Regions from separate parts of the Nocardia sp. NPDC004278 genome, predicted to be linked through region 1. Evidence: riboswitches for the same ligand, from Rfam matches in the RefSeq annotation. Region 1 holds a riboswitch; each other region holds the start of a gene.

What was found. A riboswitch is a leader RNA that binds a small molecule or an ion and turns the genes downstream of it on or off. The one in region 1 is predicted to bind S-adenosylmethionine.
Region 2: it holds a riboswitch for S-adenosylmethionine, as region 1 does, so the genes downstream of both, ACWEO2_RS37370 (aminotransferase class V-fold PLP-dependent enzyme) here and ACWEO2_RS08860 (rhodanese-like domain-containing protein) in region 1, are expected to answer to the same signal.
Region 3: it holds a riboswitch for S-adenosylmethionine, as region 1 does, so the genes downstream of both, ACWEO2_RS19770 (bifunctional o-acetylhomoserine/o-acetylserine sulfhydrylase) here and ACWEO2_RS08860 (rhodanese-like domain-containing protein) in region 1, are expected to answer to the same signal.
Region 4: it holds a riboswitch for S-adenosylmethionine, as region 1 does, so the genes downstream of both, ACWEO2_RS41395 (amino acid ABC transporter permease) here and ACWEO2_RS08860 (rhodanese-like domain-containing protein) in region 1, are expected to answer to the same signal.

Annotation. Positions count from the first base shown of each region.
Region 1 covers NZ_JBSGEQ010000004.1:336,827-342,071, forward strand. Annotated here, with positions in the region: gene ACWEO2_RS08845 (D-alanyl-D-alanine carboxypeptidase family protein) at 1-255, shown strand, start outside; gene ACWEO2_RS08850 (DoxX family protein) at 252-1,601, shown strand; gene ACWEO2_RS08855 (O-succinylhomoserine sulfhydrylase) at 2,119-3,333, opposite strand; gene ACWEO2_RS08860 (rhodanese-like domain-containing protein) at 3,330-3,746, opposite strand; SAM riboswitch class IV at 3,761-3,877, opposite strand; gene ACWEO2_RS08865 (Rv0361 family membrane protein) at 3,942-4,397, opposite strand; gene ACWEO2_RS08870 (FAD-dependent oxidoreductase) at 4,867-5,245, shown strand, end outside.
Region 2 covers NZ_JBSGEQ010000040.1:45,511-50,755, forward strand. Annotated here, with positions in the region: gene ACWEO2_RS37365 (flavin reductase family protein) at 1-157, shown strand, start outside; gene ACWEO2_RS37370 (aminotransferase class V-fold PLP-dependent enzyme) at 767-2,089, opposite strand; SAM riboswitch class IV at 2,136-2,249, opposite strand; gene ACWEO2_RS37375 (LysE family translocator) at 2,367-2,999, shown strand; gene ACWEO2_RS37380 (DHA2 family efflux MFS transporter permease subunit) at 3,060-4,490, opposite strand; gene ACWEO2_RS37385 (MarR family winged helix-turn-helix transcriptional regulator) at 4,572-4,994, shown strand; gene ACWEO2_RS37390 (Pls/PosA family non-ribosomal peptide synthetase) at 5,159-5,245, shown strand, end outside.
Region 3 covers NZ_JBSGEQ010000012.1:21,725-26,969, reverse strand. Annotated here, with positions in the region: gene ACWEO2_RS19780 (MFS transporter) at 1-1,370, opposite strand, end outside; gene ACWEO2_RS19775 (TetR family transcriptional regulator) at 1,505-2,257, shown strand; SAM riboswitch class IV at 2,301-2,411, shown strand; gene ACWEO2_RS19770 (bifunctional o-acetylhomoserine/o-acetylserine sulfhydrylase) at 2,498-3,847, shown strand; gene metX (homoserine O-acetyltransferase MetX) at 3,844-4,998, shown strand; gene ACWEO2_RS19760 (hypothetical protein) at 5,132-5,245, opposite strand, start outside.
Region 4 covers NZ_JBSGEQ010000056.1:3,502-8,746, reverse strand. Annotated here, with positions in the region: gene ACWEO2_RS41405 (ABC transporter substrate-binding protein) at 1-490, opposite strand, end outside; gene ACWEO2_RS41400 (amino acid ABC transporter ATP-binding protein) at 510-1,313, opposite strand; gene ACWEO2_RS41395 (amino acid ABC transporter permease) at 1,310-2,302, opposite strand; SAM riboswitch class I at 2,313-2,406, opposite strand; gene ACWEO2_RS41390 (hypothetical protein) at 2,734-3,447, shown strand; gene ACWEO2_RS41385 (glycosyltransferase family 2 protein) at 3,695-4,861, opposite strand; gene ACWEO2_RS41380 (LppM family (lipo)protein) at 5,219-5,245, opposite strand, start outside.

The DNA of each region.
Region 1 (5,245 bases):
GTCTCGACGTACGGCTCGGAAGCCGAAGCGGTCCGATGGGTCGCCTCCGCGGACACCTCTGCGCACGTGTCCGGCAACGCGATCGACCTCGGCTTCGACGCCAGTATGTGGCTGTCCGGGCACGGCGCCGAATACGGACTGTGCCAGATCTACCGCAACGAGCCCTGGCATTACGAACTACGCTCCGAGGCGAACGAGCGTGGTTGCCCTCCCATGTATCCCGACCCCGCACACGATCCGAGAATGCAGCAGTGACCGGCGTCCTCGGGCGAACCGGTCCCGAGCCGGCGGGGTGGAAACCGCTCACCCGCATCGCGTTCCGGTTCTGCTTCCTGTACTTCGGCTTGTTCTGCTTACTGACTCCGCCGATCGTCTTCGTGCTGACCGGATGGTTCGGCCGCTGGCTGGGCTACGACGCGCAGTACTGGCATATCCAGAAAATGCAGCCCGCCCTGAACTGGGTGAGCCAGCACCTGTTCGGTACCACCGCACAGCTGTATCCGAACGGCGTCGGTGACCAGACCATTTTCTGGGTGCTGTTGTTCTGCATCCTGGCCGTCGCTGTGGCCGGGACGGCGGTGTGGTCGGTGCTGGACCGGCGCCGCACGCACTATCGCACGCTCGCAGGCTGGTATCTCCTCGTCATCCGGCTGTTGCTGGCCGGCCAGATGTTGAGCTTCGGCTTCGCCAAGGCGATTCCGACGCAGATGCCGCAGCCCTCGCTGACCACGCTGCTGACCAATTACGGTGACCTCACGCCGATGGCCGTGCTGTGGTCGCAGGTAGGTGTGTCGAGACCGTACGAGATGCTGCTCGGCGCCGCGGAACTCACTGCGGCGGTCTTGCTGTTCATTCCGCGGACCGCGCTGCTCGGCGCGCTGCTGACCCTGATCGACACACTGCAGATCGTCGTACTGAACATGACCTTCGATGTGCCGGAGAAGATTTCATCCACGCACTTTCTGCTGATGTCGCTGGTGCTGCTGACTCCCGAGGCGCCGCGGCTGATGCAAGCTTTGCTGCTCAACCGCACCACCGGCCCTTCCACCGTGCCGCATCCGTTCCACACCACGAGATCTCGCCGTATCGCGGCATTGGCGCAGGTCGCGCTCGGCATCTGGATTGCGGCGGCGCTGGTGCACGGTGGCTGGCACGCCTGGCGTGGTGGCGGGCCTGATCGACCCAAACCTCCGCTGTACGGCATCTGGTCGGTGTCGCAGTTCACCCGCGACGGCGAGGCGGTGCCGCCGCTGACCACCGACGAAACCCGTTGGAAAACGGTGGTGTTCGACTATCCCAATACGATTACCTACCAGCGGATGGACGACACCCTGGTGACCGTACCCGCCGACGTGGACGCCGCCGCCCATCGGATCCGGCTGACCGCCGGAACGCTGCAATCCGGATCGGCGGTGAAGCCCGGCCGCACTCGGAATCCGTTGGGCACACTCACCTTCCAGCAACCCGCCCCCGACAAAGCCGTGCTGACCGGCGAACTGGACGGCCACCAGGTAACAATCGCCCTCGACCGGATCGACCCGAACAACTTCCCGCAACGAAGCACGCCGTTTCACTGGGTGCAGAACCGTCCGAATCTGTGACAACACCGCAACGGCACTTGCTCGAGTCGGCGTTCGTAGATCTGACGCGTGATATTGGATCGAGTTGTGGCCGAGCTGAATTCGTCGATACCGGAGATCGGGAACAGGTTCGTGCGTGCCGAGCCACTAACCGATGGGCTCATGTACCAGGTGACACGATTCTTACCGGCACCCCCCGGACCGCGGCGCTCATCGTCGGCAGCGACATCTTCGGCACGACACCCGACGCAGGCCCGGCGGCGCAGCAAGCCGACAGCCGTCACCCGCACGAACGAAACCCGGAACGACTCATCGTCGACAGCCACACCTGCGACACGACACCCCACGCAGGCCCGGCCACGCAGCCAACCGTCAGCCATTCACCGGCACGAATGAGACCGGAACCGCTCATCGTCGCCAGCCACATCTAATGGCACGACACCCGACACTGCAGCGAGCCGACAGCGACTCACCGGCACGGTTGAGTCCGAACGCCAAGCGGGCGCACGATGCCACCGCGCCCCGTTTCGTCGGATTACTAGCTCAGCGCATGGTCCAAATCGGCCAGCAGATCCTCGACATCCTCGAGCCCAACCGAGATGCGCACGACACCGTCGGACAGGCCGATGGTGGCGCGGCCCTCGGGGCCCATGGCGCGGTGGGTGGTGGTGGCGGGGTGGGTGATCAGGGTCTTGGAGTCACCGAGGTTGTTGGAGATATCGATGATGCGCAACCGGTTGAGCACCTCGAAGGTGCGCTTCTTCGCCTCGTGTGCCGGCGCGTTCAGCTCGAAGGTGACCACCGTGCCGCCGCCGCTCATCTGACTGGTCGCCAGCTCGTGTTGCGGATGCGACTCCAGATACGGATAGCGCACCCAGGAGACGGACTTGTTGCCCTCGAGGAAGCGCGCGATGCGCAATGCGGATTCGGTCGAATGACGCACCCGCAGCGGCATGGTCTCCAAACCCTTGAGCAGGGTCCACGCATTGAACGGGCTCAGCGCCGGACCGGTATGGCGCATAAGATTCTTCACCGGACCGTCGATGTAGTCGTGCGGGCCGAGAATCGCGCCGCCGAGCACCCGGCCCTGACCGTCGATGTGCTTGGTACCGGAATACACCAGCACATCCGCGCCGAGTTCGAAACCGCGCTGCAGCAGCGGGGTGGCAAAGACATTGTCCAGCACCACCTTCGCGCCCGCGGCATGGGCGAGCTCGGTCACCCGGCGCACATCGACCAGCGTCTGCATCGGGTTGGCCGGCGTCTCGAAGAACACGGCCTGGGTCGGCACCGACAGCGCCTGCTCCCACTGGTCCAGATCATCGCCGTCGACGAAGACGGTCTCCACACCCCAGCGCGGCAGGATCTCATTGCACACCACGAAGCACGAGCCGAAGAGGCTGCGCGCGGCCACCAGTCGATCGCCCGCACCCAGCAGCGCGCCGAGCGCGGTGAATACCGCCGACATACCGCTCGCGGTCGCGAAACAGGCCTCGGCGCCATCGATCAGGCGCAGTCGCTCCTCGAACATGGCCACCGTCGGGTTGCCGTAGCGGGAGTAGACGAAATGCTCGATATCGCCGGTGAACGCGGCCTCGGCCGCCTCGGCGCTCTCATAGACGAAACCGGAGGACAGGTACAGCGCCTCGGCGGTCTCCTCGAATCCGGAGCGGCGCAGGCCGCCTCGGACGCCGAGCGTCGCGGGGCCGACCCCCTTGGGCAGCGGTTTGTCGAACGCACCCCCGGTGATCATGACTGCCGCCACGGCAGACCGAGTGCGCGCCAGCCGGAGCCGCCGCGGTGACCGAACTCGTCGATGGGGCCCTCGAAGCCCTCGAGCACGTTGTACGACGGTTCGATCCCGACACCGGTCGCGGCGACCGCGGCACCGATGGAACGCTGCCCGGAGCGACACAGAAAGACGACGGGCGCCGCCGGATCGCGACCCTCCAGCGCCGAGGTCAGCTGTGCGACGAACTCACCGTTGCGGGCGCCACTGGTGTCGACCCATTCGATCAGCACCGTCGGCCGATCGATCGAACTCGTATCGGGGACGCCGACGAAGCGCCATTCGGCCTCGGTGCGCACATCGACCAAGACGGCCTCGGGATTGTCGCGCAACAACTCCCACGCCTGCTGGGGGGTGATGTCACCGGCATATGTCATGCGATCCTCCTGTGAATCCACGCTTGCCGCACCTGGGTTTCGGTGCGCGGCCAGGTCGTCACCCGGAGCACCCCACCGCGGAGGAGGGTTGCCGACCAGCTAGCCGGGGCTTGACGCTGGTTCTCATGACCTGTGTCCGAGATTGCCTGGGCAGGGGCCGCCCTGTCAAACCCAGGTCAGCGCCACGCCGGGTAATCAGTTGCAGACGATCCAGCGGTCGCCGGAGCGAACCAGATTCCACGTCGCTGGCGTCTCCCGGCCGTCGACCGCGATGGTCACGTTCGCCTTCGCCCTATCGCCATCGACCATGGCGTTGTCAATGTTGGTGACCTTGATCGACTTTCCGGCCGCAGCGCCACCGAACTGGGCGGCCAGCGGCGACTTGCTCTCGTCGAATCCTTGGCAGGCCACCGCGGGTGGCGGTGTGTTGTCGGTGGTGCCCCTGGCCTCTGCATAGCGATGCACCGCGGCCGCGATCTTGTCCGATTCTGTGACATTTTTCTCAGCGGGCGAGAGCACCGCGCCCAGCACGATGGCGACCAGGACGACGGCCGCGAATACGGCTGCCGCGATGAACGGCGCCATCGTGCGCCGATCGGTCTGGTCGACCTCGATCACTGGTTCGTCATCGGTGCCCTGCTGCTCTGTCATGGGTCGATCATCCCTGGTGGGCAGCGGTATCCGACAGGCACCCCCGGACCGGGCGCGACCCCGCACGGCAGCGGCACAGCAATAATTCGATAGCCAACCGGACAGTGGGTACTCGGGTAAGTGAGCCCGGGTGGCAACCATCCGGTTCACGCACCGCCCGCAGGGTGCGCCATGCGCCACCGATAGAATCGCGAGACTGCGGCCTGCTGTCATAGCCATATGCCAGCTCACCGACGTAGCGACTGTGCAGCCGCGAGCCGCCCGTCCGCATCGTCAGGTGCAACCAAAAGGTGCGCCAAGTTAGCCTAAGCTAAGACTGACGCCATAATTGTTTCGACCATAAGGGTGCGCGTAAAAGATGACCGAAAACAGTGCAGAGTCGACTAGCGGTGCGCGCGAGCCCTCCGTGGTTACGCAAGCTGCCGCCTCCGGGCCTGACGCGCACACCGCCGGGACTCGCCCGCTTCGCATCGCGATCGTGGGCGCAGGACCGGCCGGTATCTACGCCGCCGACGCGTTGATGAAGTCCGATGCCGAGGTGAGCATCGACCTGTACGAGCGCATGCCGGCGCCGTTCGGTCTGATCCGCTACGGCGTCGCGCCGGACCACCCGCGCATCAAGGGCATCATCACCGCCCTGCACAAGGTGCTCGACAAGCCGCAGGTTCGCCTGCTCGGCAATATCGACTACGGCACCGACATCACCCTCGACGATCTGCGCACGTTCTATGACGCGGTGATCTTCTCCACCGGCGCCAACGCCGACCGCGCGCTGGACATCCCCGGCATCGGCCTGGACGGCAGCTACGGCGCCGCGGACTTCGTGTCCTGGTACGACGGACATCCGG
Region 2 (5,245 bases), on a different contig from region 1:
CCGGGCCACCATTAAGCAGCTGATCCCGATCGGTGACCACACCTTCGTCGTCGGCCTGGTCACCCGGGTGCGCGACAGCACCGAGGAACAGCCCGCCGCCGCGCCCCTGCTCTACTACCGGGGCCGCTACTACCGCCCGACCTCGCTCGAAGAGTGAGCGCAGTCGAATTCTGCTGGGCAGCAATAGAGTTCGATCGCTAGAGATCGAGCGATGAGCCCCGGTGAACCTCGATGTGGAAGGTGTCGCCCGCACCGAGGTCCAATAATGACGGCCGGGTCGAGTCCGGGGTCAGTTCGGCTTGACCGGTTCCTTCGGCGGCGCCGTGGACGGATCCTTGGTGGTCGTCCCGGGCGAACTCATGGTCGGGGCTCCGATTTGGCTGCGCCGAACTGCTGTAGCTGGCGCTCGTAGACATCGGTCAGTCGACGGCCGCGCATCCCAGCCGTCCAGGACTGGAGCGCATCCCGCTCTGCCGAATTCATTCAGCCGCCTTTCCGAGATTCGCTGGACGAGTGCCATCGCCTTCCTAGACGCAGGTGACCGGGCGGAGGTTCCATCGGGTCGCGATCGCGCGGTGAATTTCGCAGAACGAAGTCGGCGGCCTCAGTGCCGCATCCAGCTAGCTCCTGCCATATTCAGCCCCGGGCCGGGGTCCGTCGAACGTAGCCGAATGGTGGTCGCCCAGGCCGCCGTATTCGACCGCTGTATGACTACGCTCGGCGAGCAGTCGGAGGGAGTAGCGCAGCAATCGATCTGGACGTGGGGCTAGCCGATCACGCAGGGTGCGGCGCCGTCCGCGGCATTGTCGCTGGTGAAGGGGCGGGTCTCGGGGGTCGGATGCCACAGTCCATCGGTGCAGGCGTAGTTCCAGCTCGCGCCGCTGGTGACAAGGGTGGCGATGGCCTCGATCAGACGGTCCACATCGGCGGAGCTGGTGCCGAGGCCGATGCTGGCACGCAGCGCGCCGTCGAGGCCGAGGCGCGCGAGCAAGGGGTGGGCGCAGAAGCGGCCGTCGCGAATGCCGATGCCGTGTTCGGCGGAGAGGTAGGCCGCGACCTGGCCGGGGGCGAAACCGTCCAGGGTGAAGGCGACGATGCCGACGGTATCCGGGCTGTCGTCCCAGATGCGCAGCAGGTTGACGCCGGGAATGGCGGACAGGCCGGTGCGCAGCCGATCGGCGAGCAGATGTTCGTGAGTGGTAAGGGATTCGGGATCGATCGCACAGAGCGCGTCACATGCGGCGGCGAGCGCGGCCGCACCGAGGACATTAGGGGAGCCGGCCTCATGACGCTGTGGCGCGGGTGCCCACTCCGTGCGGGCAACACCGACCTCGCGGACCGCGCCGCCGCCCGCCAGATACGGTTCGGCGGCATCGAGCCAATCCCGGCGTCCGACAAGCACTCCCGCGCCGAACGGCGCGTAGAGCTTGTGCCCGGAAAAGGCGAGGTAATCGATGCCGGTGTCGCGCAGGCTGATCCGACGATGCGGTGCCAGTTGGGCGGCATCGACCAGGATGCGGGCGCCGCACTGGTGCGCGATGGTGGCCAGGCGCTCGAGCGGCAGTACCTCACCGGTCACATTGGAGGCGCCGGTGACCGCCAGCAATGCGGCTGGCTTACTGCACAATTCGGCGATGAGCTGGCGGATGGTCTCCCCGACGGTCGACGCCGCCCGGACGACGCGGCGGCCGTGCCGGGTCCACGGCAGGAAGTTCGCGTGATGCTCGATATCCAGCACCACGGTGTCACCGGGGACGCAGGCGGCGAGCAGGTTGAGCGAATCGGTGGTGTTGCGGGTGAATACCACCACCTGGTCGTCGGCGGCATCGAGGAAACGCGTGACCGAACCGCGGGCCGCCTCGTAGCACTCGGTGGAGATCCGCGAGGCGTAGCCCGCGCCGCGGTGCACACTCGCGTAGTACGGCAGCAACTGCTGCACCCGATCGGTGACCTGCGCCAATGCCGGTGCGCTCGCGGCGTAGTCGAAGTTAGCGTAGGTGGTCGTCCCGCCCTGGACCAGCGGTACCCGGAGATCGTCGCCGGAGACCCGGGCGAAGGCGGAACAGGTCTGGTCAACGGCAGCAGTCATCACAAAATCCCATCGGTTATGGGACCCGTAATCAGGTGATTATCCGAGTCCGCGCTTGCCGCACCCGGTCGGGCTGCGGCCCGGTCGTCACCCGGAGCACCCCACCGCGGAGGAGGGTTGCCGACCAGCTAGCCGGGGCTTGACGCTGGTACTCATGACCTGAACCGAGATTGGCAGATGCCGCACCGCCGTGTCAACCGCCGTTTTCGCCAGTGCATATACATGCACTCAAATAAATAACCTTGCAAAGCCGGGCGATCTGCGATCTCATCGAGAGGTGACGCTTTCCCTGCTGCTCAGCTTTGTCGGCCTGTGCGTTCTGCTGTCGATCACGCCCGGCCCGGACTCGTTCCTGGTGCTGCGATTCTCGATCGTGGACGCACGCCCCGGCATCGCCGCGGCAATCGGTTCGGCGCTGGGCGGCATCGTCTGGGCGGTAGTGGTCGCGGCGGGGGTTGCCGCACTGCTGGAACAGTCCGCGACGGCCTACCGGACACTCAAGGTCATCGGCGGAATCTACTTGGTGTACTTGGGAATTCGGGCGCTGATCGAGCACCGCAAACAGCGCGGGGCCAGCGCGCAGGTGTCCGGTCAGCCGAGCGCGGGTGAGGCGACCTCGATTCGCTCGGCATTCGCCGCGGGCCTGGTGTCGTGCATGTTCAACCCGAAGGTCGGTCTGTTCTACCTGGCGGTACTGCCGCAGTTCCTCACCGACGTCACCTTCGCGAACACCCTCGCGCTCGGCGCCATCGAAAGCACCATCGCGGCCGTGGAGATGATCCTGCTCGCCCTGCTCGCCTCCCGGGCGGTGGCCATGCTGCGCCGCCCCCAGGTCCGCGATCGGCTGGAGCAGATCAGCGCGGCGATTCTCGCCGCACTCGGTGTCGGCACCGCCGCCTCGGCCGCGTAATCCATTGCGCGTCTTGTCGACAGCCACCTCCGGTCGCCGTCGACAAGGCGGACAGCATCGCTATTTCGGCTGAATCTCCTTGCGCCACAGCAGCACCGACGCGACCAAGGAAACCACCGCGGCAGCGGTGAGCCACCAGAACGCCTGCCGGAACCCGGCATCCACCGGCAATCCGGCGGCCGCAGCGCGATACAGCACAACCGCCAGCAACGCGGCCCCGATCGACCCGCCGACCCGCTGCAGAATATTGACGAACGACGCCGCATCCGGCATCTGCTGAGGGCGCACCGCCGCGTACGCCGCAGCGACGATGGGCATTCCGGTCAACCCGGTCGCCATGCCCCGAATCAGCAAAAGCGCCTGTATCACAACAGGATTCATCGAGGCATCGCCGAGCGCGAACGGCACCGTGACAGCGACCGTGACCGCACTGCCGACCACCGCGACAACGCCCCCGCCGTACCGATCGGTCAACCGGCCGCCGATCGGCATCGCGATAATGCCGCCGAGCCCGAACGACATCAGCAGCAATCCGGTCGCTATCAGACCCTCGCGGTGCAGGACCTGAAAGTACAGCGGCAGCACCAGCATCGACCCGAACATCGAGGCACCGGCGAAGAAGTTCGCCACATTCGCCGTCGCGAACACCGGGTGCCGGAACAGTCCGACATCGAGCAGATTCGCACCGCGCCCGCGCACCGACCGCGCCACGAACAGTCCGAGTGCCAGCGCGCCGAGCAGCACCGAAACCCACACCGTCGGCGCGGAAACGCTGCCGCGACTACCGAATTCGCCGAGCCCGTAGACCAGTGCCGACAGACCGACGCCGATCAACGCGAATCCGGTGGCATCGAATCGGCCCCCGGTATCCGCCGTCGCCGCCCGCGGCAATACCCGGCGCGCCAGTACGAACGCCACCAGCCCGAACGGGATATTGATCAGGAACAACCACTGCCAGTCCAGGTTCGCGAGCATGATTCCGCCGATCGTCGGCCCGATCGCGGGCGCGGCGACCACCGCGATCCCGACCACGCTCATCACCCGACCCAGCCGATGCGGACCGGCGACCTGACCGATCAGCGTCTGCCCAGCGGGCACCAGCAAACCTGCAGCCAACCCCTGTGCGATCCGCAGCCCGATGAGCCAATCGATATTCGGCGCGAGCGCGCACAACCCCGAGGTGACGGTGAACCCGGCGAGTGCGCTCAACCAGACCCGATCCATCCCGAACCGGCGTCCGAGCCAACCGCACAGCGGCAGCGTCACGGCCAGTGCCAGCAGATATCCGCTCGCAATCCACTGCGCACTGTCCAGTGCCGCACCGAGATCCGTGGCAATGGTGTTCAGGCCGATATTGACCAGTGACGTATCCAACATGCTCATCACGGCGCCGAAGACCACCACACCGGCGACCCGCCATACCCGCGCCGGAATCGGTTCGAGTGCGGGTGCGGGTGCGGTGGCGGCGACGGCCGTTCGAGTATCCGACATGGATCCTCCGCTATTTGTAGACAATCTAGATTGTGGAGGTTATCAACAATCGCATGCATCAACAATAGATACAATTACCGAATGCCCGCCGACCACATCCACCCCCGCGGCCTACTCCGCTTCCCGACCTATGCGCTCGGCAAGCTGCACAAGGCCGTGCACGCCGAAATGGGCACGTCCCTGCGCGAACATTGGGTGCTGGTCTGTCTGGAGGAGTTCGACGACCTGTCCCAGCAGCAGGTCTCCACCGCGCTCGGCATCGATCGCAGCGAGGTGGTGCGGCTGATCGATGGCCTGGAAGACGCCGGATTCGTGGTCCGCACCCGCGATTCGACGGACCGGCGCAAGTACCGGCTCTCCATCACCCGGGCCGGACGGGCCGAGCGCCGCAAGACCGATGAACTCATCGAACAGGCCGCCGAGCGGGTGCTGCACCGGCTCGACGACGAGGAGCGGCGCACGCTGCATCGCCTGGCCCTGAAGGCGCTCGGCGAAGACCTCTGAGCCCGCCGCCGCCAACCGACCACCCGGTTCGGTCGACGACAACATGCCGATACCGCAGGTACCGTAGACAGTTGGTCACCGTGGCGTTTGCCCACTGGTAACCATCTTGTGGAACAACAACGGGGAAAGCGCTAGGCAGGTCTATGAGAGGTGGGCAGGACGTAATGCTGCAGCCGCAGGTCGACACCGCGGCGGGCAAGGACCAGGCGACGGGGCTCCCGACGCCGAACCCCTTGCTACGCGCCGCACTC
Region 3 (5,245 bases), on a different contig from region 1:
GCGACGTCATAGCTGTGGATCGAGGCACGGGCCATCAGGTTGTCGACCGTCGGGTTGTTCTGCGCGAAGGTCTTGGCCGTCTGCACCGAGATCGTGGTGAGCAGCGCGGTACCGACCGCACCGCCGACCTGCTGGGCCGCGTTCAGCAGCGCACTGGCCACACCCGAATCCTCCTCCTCGACCTGATGCAGCGCGACGGTCTGCATGCCGACGAACAGCGGGCCCATGCCGAGGGCGATCAGTACCTCCGCGGGCAGCACAGTGGCCGCGTAGCTGTCGCCGAAGCTCAGCTGCGCCAGCCACACCAGTCCCAGCACACCGAGCGCGGCACCCGCCACCATCAGCGGACGCGGGCCAAGCTTCGGCAGCAGCGCGCTGGTGACACCGGCGGAGATCGCGATGCCCGCCGGGAACGGCAGGAAGGCGAAGCCGGCCTTCAGCGACGAGTAGCCGAGGGTGATCTGGAAGTAGTAGCTCAGGAACAGGAACATCGCGAACATGGCGATCGGGATCAGCAATGCGGCGATGAAGGCGCCACCGCGGTTGATCTCACCCGGAATATGCAGCGGCAGCAGCGGATTCGTCGAGCGACGCTCGATGACGACGAAGGCGATCAGCAGTGCGACACCGACGATGAGCAGCCCAAGGGTGCTCCCGGCCAGCCAGCCGTCCTCGGCGGCCCGGCTGAATCCGTACACGATGGCGATCAGACCGAGCGTCACGGTGACCGCACCCGGGACGTCATAGCCGCCGGTACGCGGGATCGGCACATCCTTGACCACGAACGCCAGCGTGCCGAGCAGCGCGAGCAATGCGACGGGGGTGTTCACCAGCAGGCACCACCGCCAGGAGGCGTACTCGGTCAGTGCGCCACCGATGATCAGGCCGAGCGCCGCGCCACCCGCGGAGATTCCGGCGAAGACGCCGAACGCGGTCGCACGCTCCTTCGCCTCGGTGAAGGTCACCGAGAGCAATGACAGCGCCGCCGGTGCGAGCAATGCCGCGAACGCGCCCTGCAGCGCACGCCCGGCAAACAACTCGGCGCCGTTCTGCGCCAGACCGGCCACCGCGGATGCCCCGGCGAAGCCGACCATGCCGACGATGAAGACTCGCCGACGTCCCATGTAGTCGGCCAGCCGTCCGCCGAGCAGCAGCAGACCGCCGAAGATCAGCGTGTATGCGGTGAGCATCCACTGCCTGTTGCCGTCGCTGATGTTGAGATCCTGCTGCGCGAAGGGCAGCGAGATGGTCACGATGGTGGCGTCGAGAACCACCATGAGCTGGGCGAATGCAATCACCCCCAGTGCCAGCCAGCGCGTCGAGCTGGCCTGCCTTTCCGGAACTTCCACCACTGTCGCGGTCTCGCTCACTGTCTTCTCCTAGCCGTCTGAAGTCGTGCAGTCATCCTGTCATCGACAGACATTTGTCGTCAAGAGAAAAATGTCGCACTCGGACATTTGGCCGTAAAGGACACAAAATGTCCCGATTGCGATAGCATGGGGACATGCTCGAGTCATCAACGCCGATCGTCGCGAGCGCCGCGGCCAACGATGCTGTGCGCGCCACAGCAAACCAAAACCCAGGTTCGTCTCCCGGCGGCGCGAGCGTGGGATTGCGCGAACGCAAGAAGCAGCAGACCCGGCTGCGCATCATCGAGGTCGCATTGGACCTGTGCGACGCACAGGGATTCGACGCGACGACGGTCGAGCAGATCGCGAACGGCGCGGACGTATCACCGCGCACCATCAACCGATACTTCGACAGCAAAGAGGACATCGTCCTCGGGCCGGTCAAGGATTTCGGCCTGGCCATCGCCGAATGCCTGCGCGGACTTCCGGTCACCGGCAATGAACTGCAATCGCTGCGCGAGGCATTCCTGCAGGTCGTCGATCACGCCGCGAAAAGTGTCGATGGCCCCATCTCGTTCCGGCGCTTCCAGCAGATGCAGCGGATCCTGCGCAGCAGCCCGACGGTCAGCGCGCAGAGCATGGAACTCGCCGACGATAAGAACGTCGCGATCGCCGAAGTGATCGCCGACCGACTCGACACCCAGCCCAACGCGTTGCCGGTCCGCCTGGTCGTCGGCGCCTGGCAGCTGATCGGTCATCTCAGCATGGAATGCTCGAACTCGATCTTCGAGGATGCCGACGCCTCGGCCGCCGCTGCCGACGCCCGCAATGCGTTCACCACATCATTCGACGAGTTCATGCGGGTATGCACCGGGCGCACCGACGCCGCCACGGCGGAAAACCGGTAACGGATTTCGGCCGACGACCGCACTCCGGTTACCATGTCGGTCAGGTCATGAGTGCCAGCGCGAAGCCCCGGCTTGCTGGACGGCAACCCTCCAGCTGCGGTGGGGTGCTCCGGGTGATGACCGGGCTCTCGAAAGCCGAGAGCAAGCGCGCACTTCAGGAGGTTCCCGCCATGTGTTGTTGTTGTACGTCACCCGCATCCCATTGAAACCTGCTGGCGAACAACCTCTTTGGAGCAAGTCATGAGTGACCCCAACGCGTCCGCGACCGATATCGACGCCGCCGGAACCGATCCGGCGCAGTGGTCCTTCGAGACCAAGCAGATCCACGCGGGCCAGACCCCCGACGAGATCACCGGCGCACGCGCACTCCCGATCTACCAGACCACTTCGTACGCCTTCCGTGACACCGATCATGCAGCCGCGCTGTTCGGGCTGGCCGAGCCGGGCAATATCTACACCCGGATCATGAACCCGACCCAGGACGTGGTCGAGCAGCGCATCGCCGCCCTGGAAGGCGGTGTGGCCGCGCTGTTGCTGGCATCCGGTCAGGCCGCGGAGACCTACGCGATCCTCAATCTCGCGGCCGCTGGCGATCACATCGTCTCCAGCCCGCACCTCTACGGCGGCACCTACAACCTGTTCCACTACTCGCTGCCCAAGCTCGGCATCGAGGTGTCCTTCGTCGAGGATCCGGACGACCTCGAGCAGTGGCGCGCGGCAATCCGGCCGAATACCAAGGCCTTCTACGGCGAGACTATCGCCAACCCGAGCAGCGCGATCTTCGATATCCGCGGCATCTCCGCGATCGCACACGCGGCGGGCCTGCCGCTGATCGTTGACAATACGGTCGCGACCCCGTACCTGATCCAGCCGCTGGCCCACGGCGCGGACATCGTCGTGCATTCGGCGACCAAGTACCTGGGCGGGCACGGTTCGGCGGTCGCCGGCGTGATCGTCGACGGCGGCACCTTCGACTGGACCGTGCGCGACGCGCAGGGTGAATCCCGCTTCCCCGGTTTCACCACCCCGGACCCGAGCTACCACGGCGCGGTCTTCGCCGATCTCGGCGCTCCGGCCTTCGCACTCAAGGCACGGGTGCAACTGCTGCGTGACCTCGGTGCGGCGGTATCGCCGTTCAACGCGTTCCTGATCAGTCAGGGCATCGAAACACTGAGCCTGCGGCTGGAGCGTCACGTCGCCAACGCACAGGCGGTGGCCGAATTCCTGAGCACACATCCGGCCGTGGAATCGGTGTTCTACGCGGGCTTGCCATCCTCGCCGTGGCATCGACGCGCCGCCGAGCTGGCGCCGAAGGGCGCGGGCGCGATCGTCGCGTTCGAGCTGCGCGGCGGCGTCGATGCGGGCAAGAAGTTCGTGGACGCGTTAGCCCTGCACAGCCATGTAGCTAACATCGGGGATGTGCGTTCTCTGGTAATCCACCCGGCGTCGACGACACACTCGCAGTTGACGCCCGCTGAGCAACTGGCCTCCGGCGTCACCCCTGGGCTGGTCCGGCTCGCCGTGGGTATCGAGGGGATCGATGACATCTTGGCCGATCTGCGAGCCGGTTTCGCGGCGGCCACGACGTGACTGTGAGTGCCGACCCGAGTACCGCCCGTTCGTCCGCGGTGGCCCTGCCGCCGCCGGACGGGCGGCTCGGCATCATCGCCATCGGGGATGTGCGGCTGGAGAACGGCGCGGTCATCCCGGACGTCCATCTGGCCGTGCAGCGCTGGGGCGAGCTCTCCCCCACGCTGGACAATGTGGTGCTGGTCGAGCACGCGCTGACCGGTGACTCGCACGTCGTCGGGGTGCCCGACGATATCCACCCGCTGCCCGGCTGGTGGGACGGCATGGTCGGCCCCGGTGCGCCGGTGGATACCGACGAATGGTGCGTCATCGCGACGAATGTGCTCGGCGGCTGCAAGGGCAGCACCGGGCCGTCATCGCTGGCGCCGGACGGAAAGCCCTGGGGCGCAAGGTTTCCGGAGATCTCCATCCGCGATCAGGTGACCGCGGAAGCGGCGCTGCTCGATCTGCTCGGCATCGAGCGCCTTGCCGCCGTCGTCGGCGGTTCGATGGGCGGCATGCGCGTGCTGGAGTGGATGGTCGGCACTCCGGAGCGGGTCGGATCCGCACTGGTGCTGGCCGTCGGCGCACGCGCCACCGCCGACCAGATCGGCACGCAGACAACGCAGATCGCCGCCATCAAGGCCGATCCGGACTGGCAGGGCGGCGACTATCACGACACCGACCGCGCCCCCATGACCGGCATGGGCATCGCCCGGCGCATCGCGCACCTGACCTACCGGACCGAGGGCGAACTCGATCACCGCTTCGAGAACCACGCGCAGGGCGATGAGGATCCGTGGCACGGCGGCCGCTACGCGGTGCAGAGCTACCTGGACCACCAGGCCCAAAAGCTCTGTAGCCGTTTCGATCCCGCCACCTACGTACTGCTCTCCGAGGCGATGAACCGGCACGATATCGGCCGCGGCCGCGGCGGTGTATCGGCCGCGCTGGCCGCCACCCCGGTCCCGTGCGTGGTCGGCGGTGTCGATTCCGATCGCCTGTACCCATTGCGAACCCAGCAGGAATTGGCCGACGGCCTCCCCGGCTGCGAAGGTTTGGAGATCGTGCACTCCCGCGACGGACACGACGGCTTCCTGACCGAAGCGGCAGCGGTCTCGAAGCTGCTGACCGAAACCGTGCGCCTGGCGCGGATCAGCCGCACCCGCTGAACTCTCGCCGCGATAGTCAGCGGTTCGACATCGGTGCTGCCACGCGACTCCGGTCTGTCCGCGAGCGGTTGGTCGGACAACAGCGCCCCGGGCCAGACTGCTGGGCCCGGGGGCTATTCGGCGTCCGAGTGGGTCAGCCGAAGCTGCCGGTGCTCGGCTTGCCGGTGACGTCGATGGTGATGATGTCGGTGGTGGAGGCGTAGTCGTGGTTGCCGGTTGGGCGGTCGAAGGCGCAGGCGCCGCGGAC
Region 4 (5,245 bases), on a different contig from region 1:
GCGCGACGGTGTCATTGCGGTAGGTGGCGAAGTCGTATTTCTCCTTGCGCTCCTCGGTCACGGTGACGTTGGAGATGAACACATCCGCCTCGCCGGAGTCGACCCGCACGAAGTTCTGCGACCAATCGGCCACCTGCGCAACGAGTTTCAGTCCGAGGATGTCGGCGATGAGGGAGGCGAAATCGACTTCGGACCCGACGATGGTCTTATCGTCGGTGGCGTAGAACCGCAGCGGTGGTGCCGCGCCACCCGAACCGGTGACCACCAGCGTGCCGCGGTCGCGAATGGCCTGCGGCAGTTCGGCGGCGATGGCGTCGACCTTGGGCGGGTGGATCCGGCCGGACTGGCCGGGGGACAGGTCGAAGGTGATGGAACCGGCGGGCTGCGCGGAGTTTTCCGCATCGGGGTCGGTGCCGCAGCCGGTGGCCAGCAACGCGACCGTGGCGGTCAGGCCGACCAGGGCGGTGAGCTTCATTGAATACCTGTTCATCGGGGAGCGCGCACCGCGCTCAACGGACTCGGGATAGAAATGCGCGGGTGCGCGGGTGCCGGGGGTTGTCGAGTACGGCAGCGGGCGGGCCCTGTTCGACGATCACGCCGCCGTCGAGAAAGACCACGGTGTCGGCCACCTCACGGGCGAACCCGATTTCGTGGGTGACGATCACCAGCGCGGTGCCACCGTCGGCGAGATCGCGGATCACGTCGAGAACTTCGCCGACGAGTTCCGGATCCAGTGCCGAGGTCGGTTCGTCGAACAGGATCACCGGCGGTCGCAGCGCCAACGCCCTGGCAATGGCCACCCGCTGCTGCTGTCCGCCGGACAGCCGCCGCGGATAGGCGTCGGCCAGTTCGCCGATGCCGACCCGGTCCAGCAGTTCCTCGGCCTCGCGCTCGATCTCCTTGCGCGGGCGACCCTGCGCGGAAATCGGTGCGAGCGTGACATTGTCGAGCACCGTCAGGTGCGGGAAGAGATTGAACTGCTGGAAGACGAAGCCGATATGCGAGCGCTGCTTGCGCACCTCGCGATCCGATAGCGCGTGCAACCTATTGCGGCGCAGCCGATATCCGATCAGCTCGCCGTCGATGTGCACGGTGCCCGCGTCCAGGGACTCCAGGTGGTTGATCACCCGCAGCAGTGTCGACTTGCCGGAGCCGGACGGGCCGATCACGGTGACCACCTCACCCGCCCGCACCGTCAGGTCGATACCGCGCAGTACTTCGGTGGTGCCGTAGGACTTTCGCACGCCGCGAACTGCGACGGCGGGGGCTTTGTCGACGGTGGTGTCGTTCGTTGCAGTGACCGGTGCGCTCATCGGGTGGCTCCGCGCGGTGCGGCGGACCCGCTTTCGGCGATTTCGCGCAGCTTGTGCCACACCTGCTGGATCGGCGTCGGTGGCGGTGTCCGGTGCGCGCCCTTGGCATAGTGCCGTTCGATGTAGTACTGCGCCACCGAGAGAATCGTGGTCAGCACGATGTACCAGACCGTCGCGACCATGAGCAGTGGCACCACCCGGCCGTTGCGTCCGTAGATGACCTGGACCTGGTAGAAGAGTTCCGCGATCGCCATTACCGAAACGATCGAGGTGCCCTTGAACAGGCTGATCACCTCATTGGTCGCATTCGGCAGGATCGAGCGCATCGCCTGCGGGACGACGACGGTGCGGAACTGTCGCAGCCGCGGAATCCCGAGTGCCGCGGCGGCTTCCAACTGTCCGGGATCGACCGAGATGAATCCGGCCCGGATGATCTCGGCCGAATATGCGGCCTGATGCAACGCGAGGCCGATGACCGCCGCGGTGAACCCGCTGATCACCCCGTTCACCTCGAAGGTGAGGAATTCGGGGCCGAACGGGATGCCGAGCGAAAGCGTGTTGTAGAGGTAGGCGATGTTGAACCAGAACAGCAGCTGCACGATCAACGGAATCGAGCGGAACGCCCAGATATAGACCCACGAGATCACCCGCAGCACCGGATTATTCGACAACCGGGCGATTGCCAGTGCGGTGCCGATCAGGAATCCGAGTGCGGTACCCCACAGGGTCAGCTCCAAGGTGACCTTCAGCGCCGATAACACCGACTTCGCGGTGAAGTATTTGGCGAAGGTCGACCAATCCCAGCCCGGATTGGTGACCAGTCCATGGATGAACTGCGCGAGCAGTACCAGCGCGATGGCGCTGATCACCCAGCGCCACGGATGCCAGGCCCTGGCGATCGGCGGTGCGTAGGCGATGGTTACGGCAGTGCCGGGTGCACCCGGTATCGGAACATCCGATCGGGCATCGGATGCAACGGACGCGCTCATGATTTCGGTTCCTCCATCGTTCCCGGCGGAAGCACCCGCACCCGATGACCGGGGGGTTGCTGCGACGTCGACGAGCCAGGTCTCTCGGTCGCTCTGGATGGTGTGTCCGACGCCGAGCACGGGTCGGTCGGTCTAGCCGAAACATCATGCGAAGCAGGCGAACTCCGGCACAAGGGTACGAATCAGTGTGAGCGCAGATCTTGTCCGAACGGTCGTGAACAGGGATTATCGACCGGGTCGTGCGGTGGATCGCGACGCTTCGGGTGCGGTCCGTCCGGCGTATTTCGCCTGGAGGGTGCAACCGGCGTTTCGTCGCGACGGTCCGGTACGGTGCGCGACGCGATGGCGTTGCCAGTCGAAATCAGCGCAGTTCCGGTGGTTTGCTGGAGTACTCTCTGACCTCGTTCGTGCCCGACGCTGAGGAGGTTCACGTGACCCTGCTGCGCCGTCTGACCACGCTTACCGCCATCGCGACCGGTGCGGCCGCGCTGACGCTCGCCGCCCCCGGCCTCGCCGTCGCGGTACCTGCGCCGATACCCGGAGCCGCAATCCCGGCGGCGCCGGCGCCGTCCGTCCAAGCCGCACCCGGAGATGCGTTCGGTGCTTACCAAGCCACCGTCGAGGCGCTGCGCGCCTTGGGCATCGACCCGTTCCTGTACCCGGCGGCTGCGGCGTTCTGCTCCAGCAGCAACTCCCTCGGCCTGGTCCCCGCCGTCGCGGGTGCTGTGCCCGGGCCGTGGCCCAAGACCACCGTGGCCATTCCGGGACTAGACCTGTCCGCGGTCAAAACGGGCCAAACCCTGTTCACCTTCATGCCCTACGGCGTAGCCCCGGACAGCACGAACATCTCCGGCATGAACGTCGCCTGGCTGAACCTGGCCAATGGCCGCAGCGGCGTCACCGCCATGGGCCCGATCTCCGACGTCGTCCGAACCATGGTGCCCGCGGAAATCCCTGCCGAAATGCGACCACTCGCCGAACGCGCCTTCCAGAACTTCTTCGCCACATTCCCCACCGGAGGCATCCGCGCCGTCCCCGTCGAGACCGGTTCCGGCACCGTCCTGGCCGCGGTGTTCGGCACCATGGACAACGGCGGCAAGCCCTGCTTCTTCCTCCCGACGGTCGGCATCACCTCGGTGCGCTGAGACCGGCCGACGTCTGAGGTCGCCATGCCGTTTGGGGAGCGGGTGCCGGGCCCGGCCTGGATATGGCGCCAGCTGGCGTGCGCTGAGCCGGTCGACGTCCGGGGTCGCCATGCCGTTTGGGGAGCGGGCTGCCAGGCCCGGCCTGGGATATGGCGTCAGCTGGTTTCGGGCGTGCGACTGCCCGATTGATCAAGATCTGGTGGCGGGTCGGTCGGGCATTGCCGCCATGGATTCGGCCTGGTCTCGGTCAGTGGGCGGTGTCGAGGTGGCGGGATTTCCAGGTCAACGTGTTCGCGCGGTGGGCGCGGCGCGAGCGGGACCACAGGCGTAGATAGGCGGCGATGGAGACCGGGTGGGCCAGGGCGGCAAGGATATCGGCGCGGGTCAGTGAGCCGCTTTCGAGTGAGCGGGCGAGTAAGCGGCCGGTGACCGCGGCGCTGTAGCCGAGGAGACCGGCGGCGCGCACCCGGCCGTGACCGGCGACGGCGGCCAGCGGAGGTACCCAATAGGCCAGTGCTGCAATAGCTCCCACGGCTGCGCCGCCGACGGTCGTGCCGCCGTAGGCCGACCACAGCCAGCGGGTGTAGCCCGCCTCGAGTTCGGTTGCGTCCCGGTACATTCGGGTCCGGGCGGCGCGACCCGCCGCGACCAGTGCGGTGCGGCGACCGGAACGGCGCAGGGCGCGAGCGATATCCAGATCCTCGGTGGGGCTGGCGGCCACCGCCGCGTGACCGCCGACGGCGTAATAGGCCGTGGCATCGAAGACGAGGAATTGGCCGCAGGCGACCACCGTCGAGGGTCTGCGGCCGCGATCGGCGATCTCGATCGGCAGGCTCGCCGCCCACGACCAGCACAGCAGCGGCTGAACCAGCGCCTCGGCGACCGATTCGGCCACCTGGTACGGCCACGGCGATAACAATGCGGCCCGGCTCCGGCGCAGTTCGGTGACTGCCGCGGCGATCGCGCGCGGGGCCAGCCGCACATCGGCATCGAGGAATATCAGCACCGTCGCATCCGCCAGCTCGGCCAGCCGAGCACAGGCCGCGGACTTCCCGGTCCAACCCGGTGCGGGTTCGACCTCGGATCGGATCACCGTGAATCGCGGATCACCCGCGATCGCCGCCACCGCGGCCGCTTCGGTCCCATCACTGGACGCGTCATCGAGGATCAACACCCGCAGCCGCGGCACCCCCACCTGGCCCCGCAGATCATCGATCAGCTCGGGCAGGCGCCGCGCCTCATCGCGCGCCGGAATACAGATCGTCACGGGTTCGAGAACCGCCGTCGGCACCACCGGCAGCCTGCGCACCGTCGCCCGATTGAACAGCGCGATCCCACAACCGATCAGCGCGATTGCCGCACCATACGGCGTCGCGATCGCCAAGCCCTCCTTCAGCGCCTCCGCCGCTGTCATGGCCTCGCCGCCAAGGTGCGTCGAATGACGCCGTCGTCGGGCCGATCAGGCGCGCGCGACGTACTCGCGTTTCGTATCGACGCGATCCACGCGTCCGGCGGCGTCATGATTCTCGCCTCGAGTGTCCTGGTCACGGTTGTGCCGTCGCGGTGTTCGGCATGGGGTATGCCATGGGCGGGGTGCTCGGTCGCGCGTTGCGTTTCACTGCGCCTTGATGGCATCGCAATGCCGGTTCGTGCCGAGATCGCTGCTGCCGACTGCGACGTCTTGATTGTCGTCACAATCGTGCCGTGGCGCTCAGCATCGACCGGGCGTTGGCGTTCGGTATCGAAACAACTGGGTGCGGGGTGCGGAATGTCAGCGGCGTACGAGCGAACGCCGGAG